4 regions of the Anoxybacillus sp. TBDG-1 genome follow, and region 3 is predicted to be linked to each of the others. Evidence: riboswitches for the same ligand, from Rfam matches in the RefSeq annotation. Region 3 holds a riboswitch; each other region holds the start of a gene.
What was found. Region 3 has a riboswitch for cobalamin ahead of ACYQY7_RS11895 (ABC transporter substrate-binding protein). Riboswitches for the same ligand answer to the same signal wherever they lie in the genome.

Region 1: linked by a shared signal. The riboswitch ahead of ACYQY7_RS10055 (ribonucleoside-diphosphate reductase subunit alpha) and the one ahead of ACYQY7_RS11895 (ABC transporter substrate-binding protein) in region 3 are both predicted to bind cobalamin.
Region 2: linked by a shared signal. The riboswitch ahead of metE (5-methyltetrahydropteroyltriglutamate--homocysteine S-methyltransferase) and the one ahead of ACYQY7_RS11895 (ABC transporter substrate-binding protein) in region 3 are both predicted to bind cobalamin.
Region 4: linked by a shared signal. The riboswitch ahead of ACYQY7_RS05070 ((2Fe-2S) ferredoxin domain-containing protein) and the one ahead of ACYQY7_RS11895 (ABC transporter substrate-binding protein) in region 3 are both predicted to bind cobalamin.

Annotation. Positions count from the first base shown of each region.
Region 1 covers NZ_JBTZSY010000031.1:5,193-9,180, forward strand. The annotation lists gene ACYQY7_RS10050 (cytochrome d ubiquinol oxidase subunit II) at 1-876, shown strand, start outside; cobalamin riboswitch at 970-1,169, shown strand; gene ACYQY7_RS10055 (ribonucleoside-diphosphate reductase subunit alpha) at 1,283-3,562, shown strand; gene ACYQY7_RS10060 (flavodoxin domain-containing protein) at 3,574-3,988, shown strand, end outside.
Region 2 covers NZ_JBTZSY010000069.1:1,977-5,964, forward strand. The annotation lists gene metE (5-methyltetrahydropteroyltriglutamate--homocysteine S-methyltransferase) at 1-2,135, opposite strand, end outside; cobalamin riboswitch at 2,277-2,465, opposite strand; gene ACYQY7_RS13290 (hypothetical protein) at 2,711-2,848, shown strand; gene ACYQY7_RS13295 (hypothetical protein) at 3,184-3,988, shown strand, end outside.
Region 3 covers NZ_JBTZSY010000047.1:8,052-12,039, forward strand. The annotation lists gene ACYQY7_RS11890 (FecCD family ABC transporter permease) at 1-640, opposite strand, end outside; gene ACYQY7_RS11895 (ABC transporter substrate-binding protein) at 606-1,562, opposite strand; cobalamin riboswitch at 1,681-1,872, opposite strand; gene ACYQY7_RS11900 (ATP-binding protein) at 1,940-3,703, opposite strand; gene ACYQY7_RS11905 (response regulator transcription factor) at 3,700-3,988, opposite strand, start outside.
Region 4 covers NZ_JBTZSY010000011.1:27,629-31,616, reverse strand. The annotation lists gene ACYQY7_RS05085 (CbiQ family ECF transporter T component) at 1-531, opposite strand, end outside; gene ACYQY7_RS05080 (energy-coupling factor ABC transporter substrate-binding protein) at 524-793, opposite strand; gene ACYQY7_RS05075 (energy-coupling factor ABC transporter permease) at 790-1,542, opposite strand; gene ACYQY7_RS05070 ((2Fe-2S) ferredoxin domain-containing protein) at 1,539-1,901, opposite strand; cobalamin riboswitch at 2,042-2,223, opposite strand; gene ACYQY7_RS05065 (LacI family DNA-binding transcriptional regulator) at 2,308-3,342, opposite strand; gene ACYQY7_RS05060 (glycoside hydrolase family 31 protein) at 3,359-3,988, opposite strand, start outside.

The DNA.
Region 1 (3,988 bases), on a different contig from region 3:
TGGGAAGTGACAAACGTATTTATCGTCGCCATCGTTGTGGCACTCGTCAGTTTTTTTCCAGGAGCAACGTTTATGCTTGGAACCATTTTACTTATCCCGGGAAGCATTATTTTACTTTTGCTTACTGTACGTAGTGCGTTCCTCGTCTTTTCGCACGTTGCTCCTAAGTATGAAAAAGTGCTCGTTTACATTTCTGGTATAAGCGGTTTGCTTATTCCAGCATTTTTAATTAGCGTATTACCCATTACACATGGATCTTTTGTCGAAACGGTTAATGGCGTCAGTCGTCTCCGGCTTGATCGCTTATTTACAAGCCCACACGAATATGCATTTATCGCCTTTGCGATTACAAGTACACTCTTCCTTTCGTCGCTTTTATTAGCAGACTACTCAAACGAAGCAAATGAAATCGAAGCGTATACGATTTATCGTCGCGATGCGCTCATTATCGGACCATTTGCTCTCCTTTCTTCAATTTTAATTATGATCACGATGCGAAATGAAGCGCATTGGCTATATGACGGAATGATTGCACGTTGGCCATGGCTTGCCGCTTCTGTCGCATTATTTCTCGTGGCTGGTTTAGCTCTTTTTCTTCCTTCATGGAAAAAGAAAAACGGACGTGGGATGCCGCGTCTTGCTGTTGTGGCGATCGTATTGCAATATTTTTGTGCAAGTTACGCATACGGCAAAGCTCATTTGCCATATATGATTTATCCAGATATAACAATCGAGTCTGGATTTACGCATCCGAATACATTTCGCGCCCTTTTCGTGACGTATATTGTCGGCTTTGCAATTTTATTTCCAGGATTCATTTATTTTTGGAGGCTGTTTATGAAAGATCGTCGCTATTTAGCAAATGATGAAAAATAATGATTGCAAATGTTGAAATTTTTCGTTATAGTTTTAAACGTAAACCTTTTTTATACAATATATTGTGATGAAAAAACAAAAAGTAACTATATATTGAAACCGGCAAGCGAAGGTGTCCGAACGGACTTAATAGGGAATCTGGTGCGAATCCAGAACTGTCCCCGCAACTGTGTGCGCAGACGAAATGGAAACAACACCACTGTATATGTCAGCTATTTGTGGCGCATATACGGGAAGGAATCCAAAGTAGGAAGAAGCGCGAGTCAGGAGACCTGCCTTCCTTGTATCGTTTCATATTCTTCGGGGGTTGAGAAGATGAAACGATGGTGAAAGCATGCCTTTTTCCATCGTTTCATCCGCTCAACAAAAGCGGATGTTTTTATTTTATAAGGGGAAGGGATTTTACATGATGCACATAAAACAACAAACGGAAGTGAATGAAGAAACGATTCGCACATTATTGTTTCATATTTTGAAAGACTTTCCGCATTTATCAAGTGAGCGATATATCGAACGTACCGTACGAGTGCTTGCCCACATCCGAACATCCAAAGACATGATAAATAAACTTATTTTAAACGCGCTTGATGAAATCACCATGGAACAGCCAGATTGGACATTTGTTGCAGCACGGCTCTATTTACAACGGCTATACGATGAGGCAGCTACACACCGTGGCTACGAACGTTCTGAAACATATCGACATTTTTATGAATTGCAAACACTGCTCGTTGATGTTGGTATTTACGACCCGTTTTTACTTGAACGATATACGAAACAGGAACTGCAAGAAGCGAGCACGTGGATTGATCCCAAAAAAGACGAGCTATTTACATACATCGGCTTAAAAACGCTTGTTGATCGTTATTTAGCAAAAGGTTATAGCGGTGAAATTTACGAACTTCCACAAGAGCGTTTTTTAACGATTGCTTTAACACTCATGGTCAATGAAGATAAATCTAAACGAATGGATTTAGTAAAAGAAGCGTATTGGGCGTTATCGAATCAGTATATGACGGTCGCCACACCAACCTACGCAAACGCAGGAAAATCATACGGACAGTTATCAAGTTGTTTTATTGATACGGTAGATGACAGTTTAATTGGCATTTATGAATCAAATACAGACGTCGCTCGCCTCTCCAAAGGCGGTGGCGGGATTGGTGTATATTTAGGAAAAATTCGCGCACGCAACTCGGATATTAAAGGATTTAAAGGTGTATCGTCTGGTGTCATTCCATGGATGCGCCAATTAAACAATACGGCTGTATCGGTGGATCAACTTGGTACACGTCAAGGATCTATCGCTGTATATTTAGACGTTTGGCATAAAGATATTTTCTCGTTTTTGGACGCCAAATTAAACAACGGTGACGAGCGTCAAAAATGCCACGACTTATTTTATGGCGTTTGCATTCCTGACTTGTTTATGGAACAAGTCGAAAAGCGCGGGGATTGGTATTTATTTGATCCACACGAAGTGAAAAAGGTAATGGGTTGGAAAGATAAAAACGGCAATCCGTTAGGTCTTGAAGATTTTTACGATGAAGAAAGAGGACGTGGCTCCTTCCGCGAAAAATATGAGGAATGCGTCAATCATCCGCAATTAACGAAAGAGCGCGTGCCTGCCATTGAAGTGATGAAACGGATTATGAAATCACAGTTAGAAACAGGAACACCTTATATGTTTTACCGTGATGAAGCGAATCGAATGAATCCAAACAAACATGCAGGCATGATTTATTCGAGCAATTTATGTACAGAAATTATGCAAAATATGAGTCCAACAACCGTAACAAAAGAATATACACAAGATGGCGAAATTATTATCCATAAAAAACCAGGTGATTTTGTCGTCTGCAACCTATCTAGTATTCATCTTGCTCGCGCGGTTCAAGACGGTGTGCTCGAACGGCTCATTCCGATTCAAGTGCGCATGTTAGATAACGTGATTGACTTAAACGAAGATCGGATTGAAGTGTTGCAAGCGGTAATGACAAATAAAAAATATCGGGCAATCGGTCTAGGGGCATTTTCTTGGCACCATTTATTAGCGTTAAAAGGGATCAAATGGAATAGCGAGGAAAGTGTTCAGCTTGCTGATCAATTGTTCGAAAAAATCGCTTATTTAACGATTCAAGCAAGCATGGAGCTAGCAAAAGAAAAAGGAGCCTATCCGGCGTTCGAAGGGTCGGATTGGCATACAGGAACATATTTTGAGTTGCGTAACTATCATTCGCATGATGATTTAGACTGGGACGGCTTAAAACAGCAAGTCATGAAATACGGGGTTCGAAACGGCTATTTAATGGCGCCTGCGCCAAATGGAAGTACATCTGTGTTAGCAAATGGAACCGCGTCATGTGACCCTGTGTTCAACCGCTTGTATTTTGAAGAAAAGAAAAATTATAAAATCCCTGTCACCGTACCAGATTTAAGTCCAAAAACGTATTGGTATTACACAAACGCCTATGAAGTCGATCAGAAAATGAGCATTCGTCAAAATGCAGCAAGACAAAAACATGTCGATCAGTCTTTAAGCTTTAATCTTTATGTCTATAACACTATTAAAGCGAAAGATTTGTTAGACTTACACTTAACGGCATGGAAAGCGCGTTTAAAATCAACATATTACGTTCGCAGTACCGCCGTAACGATTGAAGAATGCGATGTTTGCTCATCGTAGGAGGAAAAATTATGAACGTTCTCATTTGCTATACATCGAAAACAGGAAACACAAAAGAAGTCGCCCTGTTGATCGAAGAAGCTTTTCGCTCATATGGACATGCGGTGAAAACAATCAGTATTCAACATATATTGGCCATCGAATCGCTCATTGATCAAGCGGAATTACTATTATTCGGTTCATATACATGGGGAAACGGGCAACTTCCAGAGGAGATGAAACAACTGCTGCGTTTCCTCATTAAAGAATACAAACTTCCTTTGCCTCCTGTTGCGGTATTTGGTACAGGAGATCAAATGTGGCCATATTATTGCCGCGCAGTCGATGAAATGGCGTACCATTTACGAAAAGTCACATCGGTGCTCGGCACGCTAAAAATTGAGCAATCGCCGCGCGGACATCAACAACACTTGCCGGCTTTGTTCG
Region 2 (3,988 bases), on a different contig from region 3:
TCTGGACGAAGAACGCGAAGTGCCCGTTCGATTTGTTCGCTTATTTCTTCTTTTGTCGGAATGCGCGGGCTATGAATGTCATACACCCCTAAGCCAATTTCTTTTTTATATTCATATGTCTCAAACGCGGAAATAAGTTCACCATGGCTTCGCGACGATTCAATGGAAATGACGTCCGCATCAAGCTCATCAATGATATGCATCATATGTTCAAACTGTGAATAGCACATATGTGTATGAATTTGCGTCTCCTCTTTCACCGATGAGGTAGCGAGACGGAATGCCGTGATGGCATCTTCCCAATATGATGCATGTTTCTCTTTTTTAAGCGGCAATCCTTCCCGTAACGCTGGCTCATCGACTTGAATGATGCGTATCCCTTCTTTTTCTAACAGCAACACTTCCTCACGAATCGCAAGGGCAAGCTGTATGAGTACATGTTTGCGTGAAATATCATCGCGAACGAACGACCAGTTTAACATCGTCACAGGACCTGTTAACATTCCTTTCACAGGTTTGTTCGTTAACGATTGAGCATACACCGTTTCTTCTACAGTCATTGGATGTAGATGAGCAATATCGCCAAAAATAATTGGCGGGCGCACACAACGCGAGCCGTACGATTGTACCCAACCGTTTGTCGTGCATGCCATCCCTTGTAGCTTTTCACCGAAAAATTCCACCATGTCTGTACGCTCAAATTCGCCATGGACAAGCACGTCGAGCCGTAGCTGTTCTTGAATGTCGATCCATTTTGCGATTTCTTTTTTTATAAACGATTTATATTTGTTGTCGTTCCATTCACCTTTTTTCCACTTCATCCGAGCTTGGCGCACGTCGCGCGTTTGTGGGAAGCTACCAATCGTCGTTGTCGGCAAAAGCGGAAGCTGTAAATGGGCTTGTTGTGCTTTTTGTCGTTCGCTGTAAGGTGTTCGACTTACCGGAACGGTTGTAATGTCATTTATTTGTTCCTGTTGTTGGCGGAACTTGGTTAAATTACGGTTTGTTTGTTGATCGTATTTGATTAGCTTGTCGATCGTTACGTTTCCGTTCATATACTCTGTCAACATACGTATTTCATCTAATTTTTCATCCGCAAATGATAAAGCTCCAGCAAGCTCCATTGGTAATGTATGTTCATGTTTTGTCGTGACAGGAACATGCAGTAAGCTGCAGGATGGTTGAATGATCAGTTGTTTGGCAACGTTTGCTAGATGGTGAAGAAGCGTCGCTTTTTGTGCAAGCGAGCTTTTCCATACATTTCGACCGTCTATAATACCGGCGACTAATATTTTATCTTTCGGAAATCCGTAGGTGTTTATATTTTTCAGATTTTTGCCATCATCATGCACAAAGTCAAGCCCGATGCCTGCGACAGGCAATGCAACAATTTCACGGTAATGTGATACGCTATCAAAATACGTTTGCAAAATAAGGTTTACATTCGGCACATTGCGGTGAAAAACGTCGTATACATGACGAAATGCATCGATCATATCATCGTCTATATCTTGCACGAGAATCGGTTCATCCATTTGTACGAATGGCACCTCTGCCTCGCCTAGTTGTTTTAACAATTCCACATAAACAGGAACTAATTGTGCGAGATATTTTCGCCACTCGTTTCGCTCGTATTGCTTAGAAAGCAAAAGAAACGTGATCGGTCCAAGTAATACAGGTTTTGTTTCTAAATTGAGTGTTTCTTTGACAAGTTTGTATTCTTTCAATAGGCGATTCTCTACTAATCTTGGCTTTGTTTGTCCAATTTCAGGCACGATGTAATGGTAATTTGTATTAAACCATTTCGTCATTTCAAGCGCATGTTGTCCATTTGTCCCACGTGCTATCGCAAAATATTGCTCAAGCGCATCGTCTATTTGTTGAAATCGCTTAGGAATATATCCAAACATAAATGCTGTATCTAACACGTGATCGTATAAAGAAAAATCCCCGATTGGAATGAGATCGATTCCTTTCTCTAGCTGTTTACGAATCGAATCGAGTCGAATCGCTTCCATTGTTTTTATGAATTGCTCTTTGTTTATTTGCCCATTCCAAAAAGATTCTAATGCTTTTTTCCATTCTCTTTTTTCACCAATGCGCGGATACCCTACATTTGAACTACGGATGAACAAGTTAAGCACCTCCAGTCATTTATATCCCAATCAAGCAAAAAAACCCTCTTCCAAACAGAAGGAGGGCATAGCTAGCTCGTATTGAGATACACGAAGTGCCTCAAGATCATATGTCCTCACTCCTCCCTATGACGCGTAGGTCGTAAGTGCATACAACAGGCAGGTCTCCTGACTTAGCTTCATCGCTGTTTATCTCCTTCCCATTTCACATGAAACAGTGGATGATGATAACAGCTCTGCATCACAGTGGCGCGACCGTGTTGGACTTTCACCAAACTTCCCTTTTAAGATTCACAGCATCTGTGAACCACCTGTTGCGTGAACTTATTATGTTGTTGTATAAAATTCAGAATAAACGAACTTTTTGTTTTTTTCAACTGAAATGTTTTTTTCGTGTGGACGTCTTGAGAAACGCTATGATAAATGGGTATATTTTTCTTTTAAGTTAATATTGGTATTTTGTTGATAATTTTATGTTAAAAAGTATTGATTTTTTTTTTTTTTTTTTTGTTATAGTTTTACATGGTATCGATACTACATTATTTCTATAAAATATAAATTAAGGGGGTATTTTCATGACTCTAAATTACAAGATTGAGGTTTTAGAAACCGTTGTTGCTCCTGGTAAAGGATCTATCGCTTATGAAATTGGATACTACACAGGCAAAGTAGTTAGTTGGATTGTAACTTTCGGTGGTCTTTTTGATAATTAAAAACGGTTTTCTATGCATACATAGCTATGTTTGCTAGATTTTCAGTTTAGTGTAAAGACTCTTTCCCCTAGGGGATTTTTTACAGGAATCTTTGGCTGAATGTAGTGTAAGAAATAATCTAGGTGAGGTGGAAAGAAAAAATGATGAATTTTAAGGTTGAATCACTAGAGTCAGTTGTTGCTCCTGGTAAGTGGGAGATGATTAAAGATTTTATTAGAGGTTTTATTGACGGATTTTTCGGTTTATAGTGTTATATTTAGGGAGGTCTCATATTCTTGGGATCTTCCTGATGATTCCCCAAAAACTTTACTTGATTTAGTGGGAGGTGAAAGGTATTGAATAATATAAATATCAAAAACATAGATATGAATGGTATAGAATTCATTGAAGATAAGGATTATTTTATTATTAAACGATATGGTAAGTATTTCAGATTAGGTGTTCAAGAAGCTAACATGTTGCGAGAACTAACAGCTCGTAGAGACGTTCAAACTGTGTTGAGTAAGTATGAAATAAGCGAAGAGGATTTCAGTAAGTTTATACATTCTCTTGAGGAATGTGGTGTGGTTGGGGATGTGAAGAAGGAAAGAAAAAATATACTTTTCTACAGGTTTAAGTTAATTAATCCAGATACATATCTTCATCTTTTAGTTAATAAATTTTTAAGCAATAAAACAGTTAATAGATTGTTGCTCATTTTTTCGGCATTGATTATTATGATGGGATCAATTATTTTTTTGAAAAATATTTCTCAACTTACAGATGGATTTTTTAAAGACTTTGTCTTCTTTGATTTCATAACCTTTTATATCGTGACAATTCTAGTCATTTTTTTGCATGAACTAGGTCATGGTATAGCTTGTAAATATTTTGGGGGAAAGGTTGAAGAAATCGGTTTTTTGTTGATATTTTTCTCCCCTGCTCTGTATTGTGATGTGAGTGGAATCTGGTCTTTTAAAGATAAAAAGAAAAAAATAATTACTCTCATTGCTGGGGTCTATATCCAACTAATAATATTTTCTTTATGCTCCCTCGCCTATGATTTATATTTTGGGCATTCCACTTGGCTAGCGACATTTATTCTTTGGAATGTATTGATGATTTTTTCTAATATTTTACCGTTCATAAAATTGGACGGTT
Region 3 (3,988 bases):
TAAAAAACGGAACAAATAAAGACACGTACGACCAGCCACGCATCGCCACGCTCCCCATGAGCCAGCTAATAACTTGACGCAACTCTTCGCCGCTAAAAGCGACCATAAGTGAAATGAGCGAACCGAAAAACGCATTCATGATAATGCCGATTAAAACAATCGTTTCCATTCCCATATTGCGTTCAGCAAGCCGAGCAAATAGTAAAACAAACAATAATGTCAAGAGCGCAAATATAATGCTAACGATCGGGAGCGTAAAACGTCCGAGAATCGAAAACTGAAGCTGAAAGAAAAAGACAAGTACTGCGCCAACGGCTGCCCCAGACGACACCCCGATCGTATACGGATCGGCAAGAACGTTTTTCAAAAGCCCTTGAAACGCTACCCCTGCAAGTGCTAAAGATGCCCCGATCAGAAAGGCGAGTATTACTCTCGGTAAACGAATCGCAACAATAATTTGCGAAACGGTGGCAGGAACATTTGTCGGCGTATGAAACAACTGATGTAATAGCGTCTCCCATATAGAAGAAAAGGGAATCGATTGTGATCCAATCGATATCCCTAATAATAATGCAACGATCGCAATGATTGAGGCAGTAATGTAATTATTTAAAAATGTCTGGATAAACGACTTTGGCAATTTCTTCGACCCCTTCAGCTAAACGTGGTCCCGGACGAGAAACTAAATCGGAATTGACATCGTATACTCGTTTATTTTTAATTGCAGGAACTTCTTTCCACGCTGGGCGAGCGAGCACTTGCTCGACAGCGTTCGGTGTGTAATAACCGTACGTCGTAATAATGACGTCTGGGTTTAATGCCACCGCATCTTCTTCAGTAAACATCGGCCATCCTTCTTGATCGCCTGATGCATTTTTTGCATGAATGATCGTTAACATTTCATCCATAAATGTTCCTTTTCCAGCTGTATAAATTTCAGGTGCAGGAGAAACTTCGACCCAAACTGTCGCTTCCTCTTTTACTTCCTTTGCTTTTTCAGCAATCGCATCAATTTTTTGTTTCATTTTCTGCACAACATCCGCTGCTTCTTTTGCTTTCCCTGTCGCCTTCCCTATCAGTTCAATCGACGCATATACATCATTGAACGATGTGGCGTTTGGCACTATAATAACTGTAATGCCCGCATCTTTTAATTGCTTTAATCCTTCCTCAGAATTGTGAGCGCTTGATGCATGGGCAAGCACAACGTCTGGTTGAAGCGAAATAATTTTTTCTACATTAAATTCCATTCCACCTATTTTTTCTTTGTTTTTCACATCTTCTGGATAGTTATCAAAATCGCTGACACCGACAATGTTGTCGCCAAGTCCTAACGCGTACGCAATTTCTGTATTGCTCGGAATGAGCGAAACGATTTTTGTCGGTTCTTTTTCAATTGTAACATCGCCAACCGCATCTTTTATCGTAACCGGAAATGCAGTCTCCTCTGTTTTCGCCTCTTGCTTCGTTTCTTTCGCTTGCTCCGCGTTATTGCTACACGCTGCTAATCCGAGCGTCAATACGAGCGCCAAAAGCCACACATACTGTTTCCATTTCTTCATCGTTTTTCCCCCTTTTATGTATATCAAAATAAAAAACTCATCCCAAATGGAATGAGCTAGAAACAACAAAAGATAATAAACCCTCTTGTCGTTTCGCTGTCTCACTCCCCGAAGACGCGAATGACGATACAAAAAGGCAGGTCTACTGACTTATGCTTCATCCTACTTTGAAGCCTTCCCATACGAATCGTACAGTGGCACGTTTCATTTCGTCAGCATTTACAGTTGCGGGGACAGTTCTGGACTTGCACCAGATTCCCTATTAAGTCTACTAGGTTGCCCATTCGACACCTTTTTGCAACGGACGTATGTAATTGTCGAACAATTTTTACGTTTCTATCATAGCGAAAAATATCGTTAATGGCAACAAATTTTTTCTATTTTAATGGCAATGTGAATGTAAACGTCGTTCCTTCTCCTAGTTTACTATGAACATGGATCGTTCCTTTATGTGCTTCAACGATGTTTTTCGCAATCGCAAGGCCTAAGCCCGTGCCTGAGCGACCGCGCGTGCGTGCTTTATCCGCTTTATAAAAACGCTCAAATACAAAAGGTAAATCTTCTTCTGGAATACCTGTACCAGAATCTTGTACAGAAATGCGTACTACTTCTTCATTCGTATCGACAATGACACGTACTTCCCCACCGTCGTCTGTATGTCGAAGAGCGTTATCAATTAAATTCGTCATCACTTGTTCAATACGATCAGGATCAAACGAAATAATGAGTTCGTTGCTCATGTCAACAAGCAAATGGACCCCTTTTTCTTTCGCTAGCGCTTGAAATTTATGAATGATACGGTCAATATACGGTCGGAGGGACACTTGCTCGCAATGAAGCGTTAAATGACCAGCTTCCATGCGCGCTAAATCAAGCAAATCGTTCACAAGGCGACCCATACGCAACGATTCGTCATAAATGACTTTTGCCAATTCTTTTTTCTCTTCATCTGTCGCCGCAATATCATCGACAATCGCTTCGCTATACCCTTGCAACATCGCAATCGGCGTGCGCAACTCATGCGAGACGTTTGCGATAAAATCTTTGCGCAATTTATCAAGCCGTCGTTCCTCCGTCATATCGCGAAGCACCGCAACAGCTCCCCGAATGACCTTGCCGTTGTATAACGGCGTCATAACAATGACCCAATTGCGACCTTGTAAAGCTATTTCTGCTGCTTGTTCTTTCTCTTCTGCTACAGCTTTTGTAAACAATTCATTCACTTCGGGAGGAAGTGGCGATAAATCGTCACGTTGTCCTTGCTCATAGTACCATGCTTGTAAAAATCTATCGGCAGGCGGATTTGTAATAAGCACTTCGCCATTTCGATTGAGCGTGATGACACCATCCGCCATGCTGCTTAAAATGCTGGCTAATTGCTCTTTTTCTTGGTTTAGCGCATTAATATGAAATTGCAGTTGCCGACCCATTTGGTTAAATGCCATCGCCAGTTCTCCGATTTCGTCATGGGTGACGATCGGCACTTTAGAGTCAAATTTTCCGCGTGCGATTTCAAATGCAACTTGCCTCATTTTGCGAAGTGGCGCTGTAATACGTGTAGACAAGAAAAAAGCAAACACCGTCGTTAGTACAATTGCAATAAATGCCGCAAGAAAAATAAATTTTGTCGTTTGCTTTGTCGTTTCTTCCACTGCTTTTAACGATTGATATACGAAAACAGCACCGTTTCCATTAGAGGTATGAAGCGGGACACCGACAATAAATAGCTCGTTATATTCATTACTTCGCATTGTTTGATTTGGGACAAGCGTCCGTTTCACCACTTTTTCCCCATCAAAAACACGCGATAACTGTTTATCTTGCTGAATAAATGAAAGTGGTAAATCGGCAAGTTTTCCATTTGGTGAGTACCAATAATGACGGTCATCGATAATAATCATAAGCTTCGATACGTCATCAACCATCGTCCATGCAATGGAGCGTGCAAATTGTTCATCATGCTCCGCCACAACACGAGCCACTTTCACGGCTTGTTGAGTTAATTGATTTCCTGTTTTCTCTAAATCATATTTTTCGAAAAAGCCGAGCAACAAAACGGTTAAAATAAAAAGGACGAAAGCAACGAGCAACAAAATGGTCAGCCATAGTTTGCCGACGACACTACGCCATAATGCCATCATTCATTCACGACCTCAAATTTATACCCGACACCCCAAACGGTGACGATCATTTTCGCTGCAGCTGGCGACACTTTATTTAGCTTTTCGCGCAATCGTTTGACGTGTGTATCGACTGTGCGCAAGTCGCCAAAAAACTCGTAATGCCATACTTCTTTTAACAACTGTTCACGATCAAACACTTTATCTGGCGATTTCGCTAAAAAGTGAAGCAACTCGTACTCTTTCGGAGTTAAGCTTACTTCATGTCCATCCGCTGTGACACGATGCGCATCATGATCAATTGTT
Region 4 (3,988 bases), on a different contig from region 3:
CAGTGAAGCAAAGCGCCAATCCCGCTCTCCACGTTTTATTTGCACCGTAACAAACAGCTCTTTTGCTGTTTTTTCTACTATAAAAATAAAACGATACGTCAACAACAGCAGCTCAATAAACACACTAGGGATGCGCCACTTGTTTAACGCATGCGCTAAGCGGAAAAATGGCGTTGTTGCCGCAAGAAAAAATAAAATAACTGAACTTGTAAACGTCCGTAAACAAATCGTACCGACATTAGAAATATTGTCACTCATCAAGCGAATATGTCCATCAAATGAAATGAGAAGAGGGACGCTGCTTCCAATGGCAATAAGCGTGATAAATGCACAGACACGTAAACAAACACTCGAAGGCAAACGCGCATAAACAATGAGCCAAATAAGCAACCATCCGACAATGAAAAAACGACCGACATTTGTCCCAAATAGTGCGAATATAAGTAAAATAAAGGAAAATATTAACTTGAATGTCGCATTCAGTTTAGACAAACGATTGCGATATGCCCATGCATCAAGCCAACTAACCATTCCGTTTTCTTCCCCTATACAAACCGATAATGTAGCCGATTACCCCAGCACCAAATGCAGCTTGTAAAGAAAACAGCAACGTTTCCACTTCTCCGCTTGGGGGCTCAAAAAATACATCAAACCATGGCTCATAATTTGGCGAAATTTGTCTGATCATCTCCTCCGCAAGCGTATCCGCTCCAGCAAACTCTGTATTTTTCACGATGAGTAGCGGCAACATGATTAACAGCGCGGCAACAAACAGCAATGTCCGATTGTTCATTCAAAAGACGCCCCTTTCTGTTGCAAAATATCCAGCTCTTGCTTCGTGTACGTATGTAAAAAATTCCATACGACGACGGTAAGCAACCCTTCTGTTACAGCAAGCGGCACTTGTGTCACCGCAAAAATCGAAGCAAATTTCAAAAATGCTCCCCATACACCGCTTGCTGCGTCTGGAAACGCGAGCGCAAGTTGAACGGATGTCATAATATACGTCGTTATATTCGCAATCATTGCGGCAAGAAAAACAGAAGCGCGCATCGATACACCAATTTTTTTACATCCAGTAAACAATACGTATGCAACAAATGGACCAACGACAGCCATCGAAAATGCATTCGCTCCAAGCGTTGTCAATCCACCATGCGCAAGCAAAAGGGCTTGAAACAATAATACTGCTGTACCGATGACCGTCATAACAAACGGTCCAAATAAAAGTGCGCCAAGACCTGTCCCTGTCGGATGCGAGCTACTTCCTGTGACAGACGGAATTTTTAACGCCGACAATACAAATGTGAACGCGGTAGCAAGTGCAAGAAATAACCTCACCTCTGGCTTTTGTTTCATGAGGCGCGTAATCGTGCGCAAACCGACAAAGAAAAACGGTAAAAATAGCAGCCACCAAACGAGCGCCCATTGCCAAGGTAAAAACCCTTCCATAATGTGCATCGCATATACAGAAGGCGAAAGTGCAAACAAAATATAGGCAGCAGCGCACACACTAACAATCCAAAACAACGGTTTCTTCACTTTTTCTTCCCCCTTGTCGCAACGCTATATTCAGGCATGACAAAGCCTTCGTCATATGTGTACGTCACATATTCATGCAACATTTCACCATCGCGCACATGTTTTCGTACGATGTCCCTTCCAACTTGTTCGTCAATCGTACGGTACCAAACACCTTCGGGATAAACGATAACGACGCACGCATCCTCACAGCGACCGTTACATCGTGTCCGTGTCGTATGAACGTGCGCATGTAGTTGCAACGTGTCAATTTCATCACGAATTGCTTGCGTCACCTCCTCTCCACCTTTTCGCATACAACTCCCCCCGTTACAAATCAACACATGATGTTTCGTTCCTTGTAAATCCCATGTCGCCATATATGTCACTCCTTTTTAAAAATAAAAAAGCACCTCTAGGTAGAGGTGCAGAAAAAACGAAATATTCAAACAATAAAGCTCCCGCAAGTGTTGTTTATTTTTCATCGTCCCCGCACGTCTACCTATATTCCCGTAGGCAGCCGACGTATCGCAAGCAGGCAGGTCTCCTGGCTTAGGTTCATCGTTTCGTTGCGCCTTCCCAAAAAATCAGTGGCATATTGCAACGAAACTCCCCATCACAGTGGCGGGTACCGCGACGGCTTTGCACCGTTCTTCCCTTTTAAGCATACGGACGTATGCACCGTACTTGCTCATCGTATCATTTTTTCAAAGAGCATGAATGTTAAGAATATAATACATCATTTTTTTCTTCTCGCCTAGCCTGTTTTATAAAAAAAGCACCTTCTTATTTAGAAGGCGCTTTGTAATAATCGCACGAAAATCGTTTCACAAGCGTATGTGGAATGATGATTCGTTTAATTGGCTCATTCGGGTTTTCGATTTGTTGAATTAAATTTCTTGCCGCTTCAAAGCCAAGTTGAAAAATGTTAATGTCTACCGATGTTAACGGCGGACGAGAAATTTCCGATAAAAGTACGTTGTTAAAGCTGACGATTGATACATCCCCCGGCACGCTTAATCCTATTTCAGCAAGCGTATTTAACACACCGAGCGCCATTAAATCGTCCGCCACGACGAGCGCCGTTGGCGGTTCGGCTAACGAGAGAAGCTCCTTCATCGCCTCTTGTCCGCCTTCTTTTAAAAATTCTTCATGTACGATGTAATCTTTTCTATATACAAGCCCTGCAGATTTCAACGCTTTTTCATAACCGCGCAAACGATCCATCGTCACAATGAGATTGACGTTTCCACCGACAAACGCGATGCGCTCATGACCAAGTTCAATTAAATATTCCGTTGCCTCGCGCGCCGCACGGACGTTATCGTTATCAACGTGCGTAATTTCCTCTGCTTTTTTATGCGGTTTTCCAATCACAACAAACGGCACATCTTCTTTTTGTAAATACGCCATAATTTTATCGTTCGTACGCGAATACAGCAAAATTACACCGTCGACGCGCTTTCCTTGCACCATATGCACAACGCCATCGTAAATTTCCGCTTCCGTCTCTCCAGTCGATAACTGTAAAGCGTATTGCCGATCATGCACCGCTTTACTAATGCCGCGAATGACTTCTGGGAAAAACGGGTTTTGAAACGCTTTATCTGCTGAACTCGGCATGACGAGCCCGATCACTTGCGTTGATTTATTTGCTAAACTGCGCGCGATGAAATTCGGATGATAGCCAAGCTCTTTCATCGCCTCGCGCACTTTTTTCTTCGTTTTTTCGCTAATCCGCGGGCTATCTGCGATGACACGCGAAACGGTCGATGGCGCCACGTTCGCTCGCTTCGCTACATCTTTAATCGTTACTGTCATAAAAATCCCCCATCTCTTACAACACAAACGTGTTTGTCGCTTCATCGATGACTCGTTGTTCCCCATTAACAACAATCGTTGTCGGCACGTCCCCAACGAACGCGACATGCAGTTGCCATGTTGGTTCGTACGTCCCATCTGTTTTTACGTCAAAATGGACGGTATGATCAAAAAACGTCGCTTGAATATGCATGCGGGCATATTCTCCTTTTTCATACGCAAACGTTGTGCCGTCATCATCATAAAGCGTGTATGTCGATATTCCTTCTCTCATTGTATACACGTGCAATGTAATTTGTTCATCGGAAATAGCGGTCGATGGCTTCACATCGGCGTGAGCGATCATCGCCCCTTCTCTTACATATATCGGCAAACAATCAAGCGGAGCTTCCACGATATACCGTCGACCACCTTCAAACACTTCTTTTGTCCAATAATCAACCCAACGTCCTTCTGGGAAATAAACGATGCGATGCGCTGTATATGGACGTATAATTGGTGCAATCATCACTTGATCGCCAACCATAAACTGATCGGATATGTTCCACGTTTCGCAATCGTTCGGATATTCCATCATAAGCGGACGCATCATCGGCACACCGGTTTGATATGCTTCAAAACATAACGTGTACAAATGTGGGAGCCA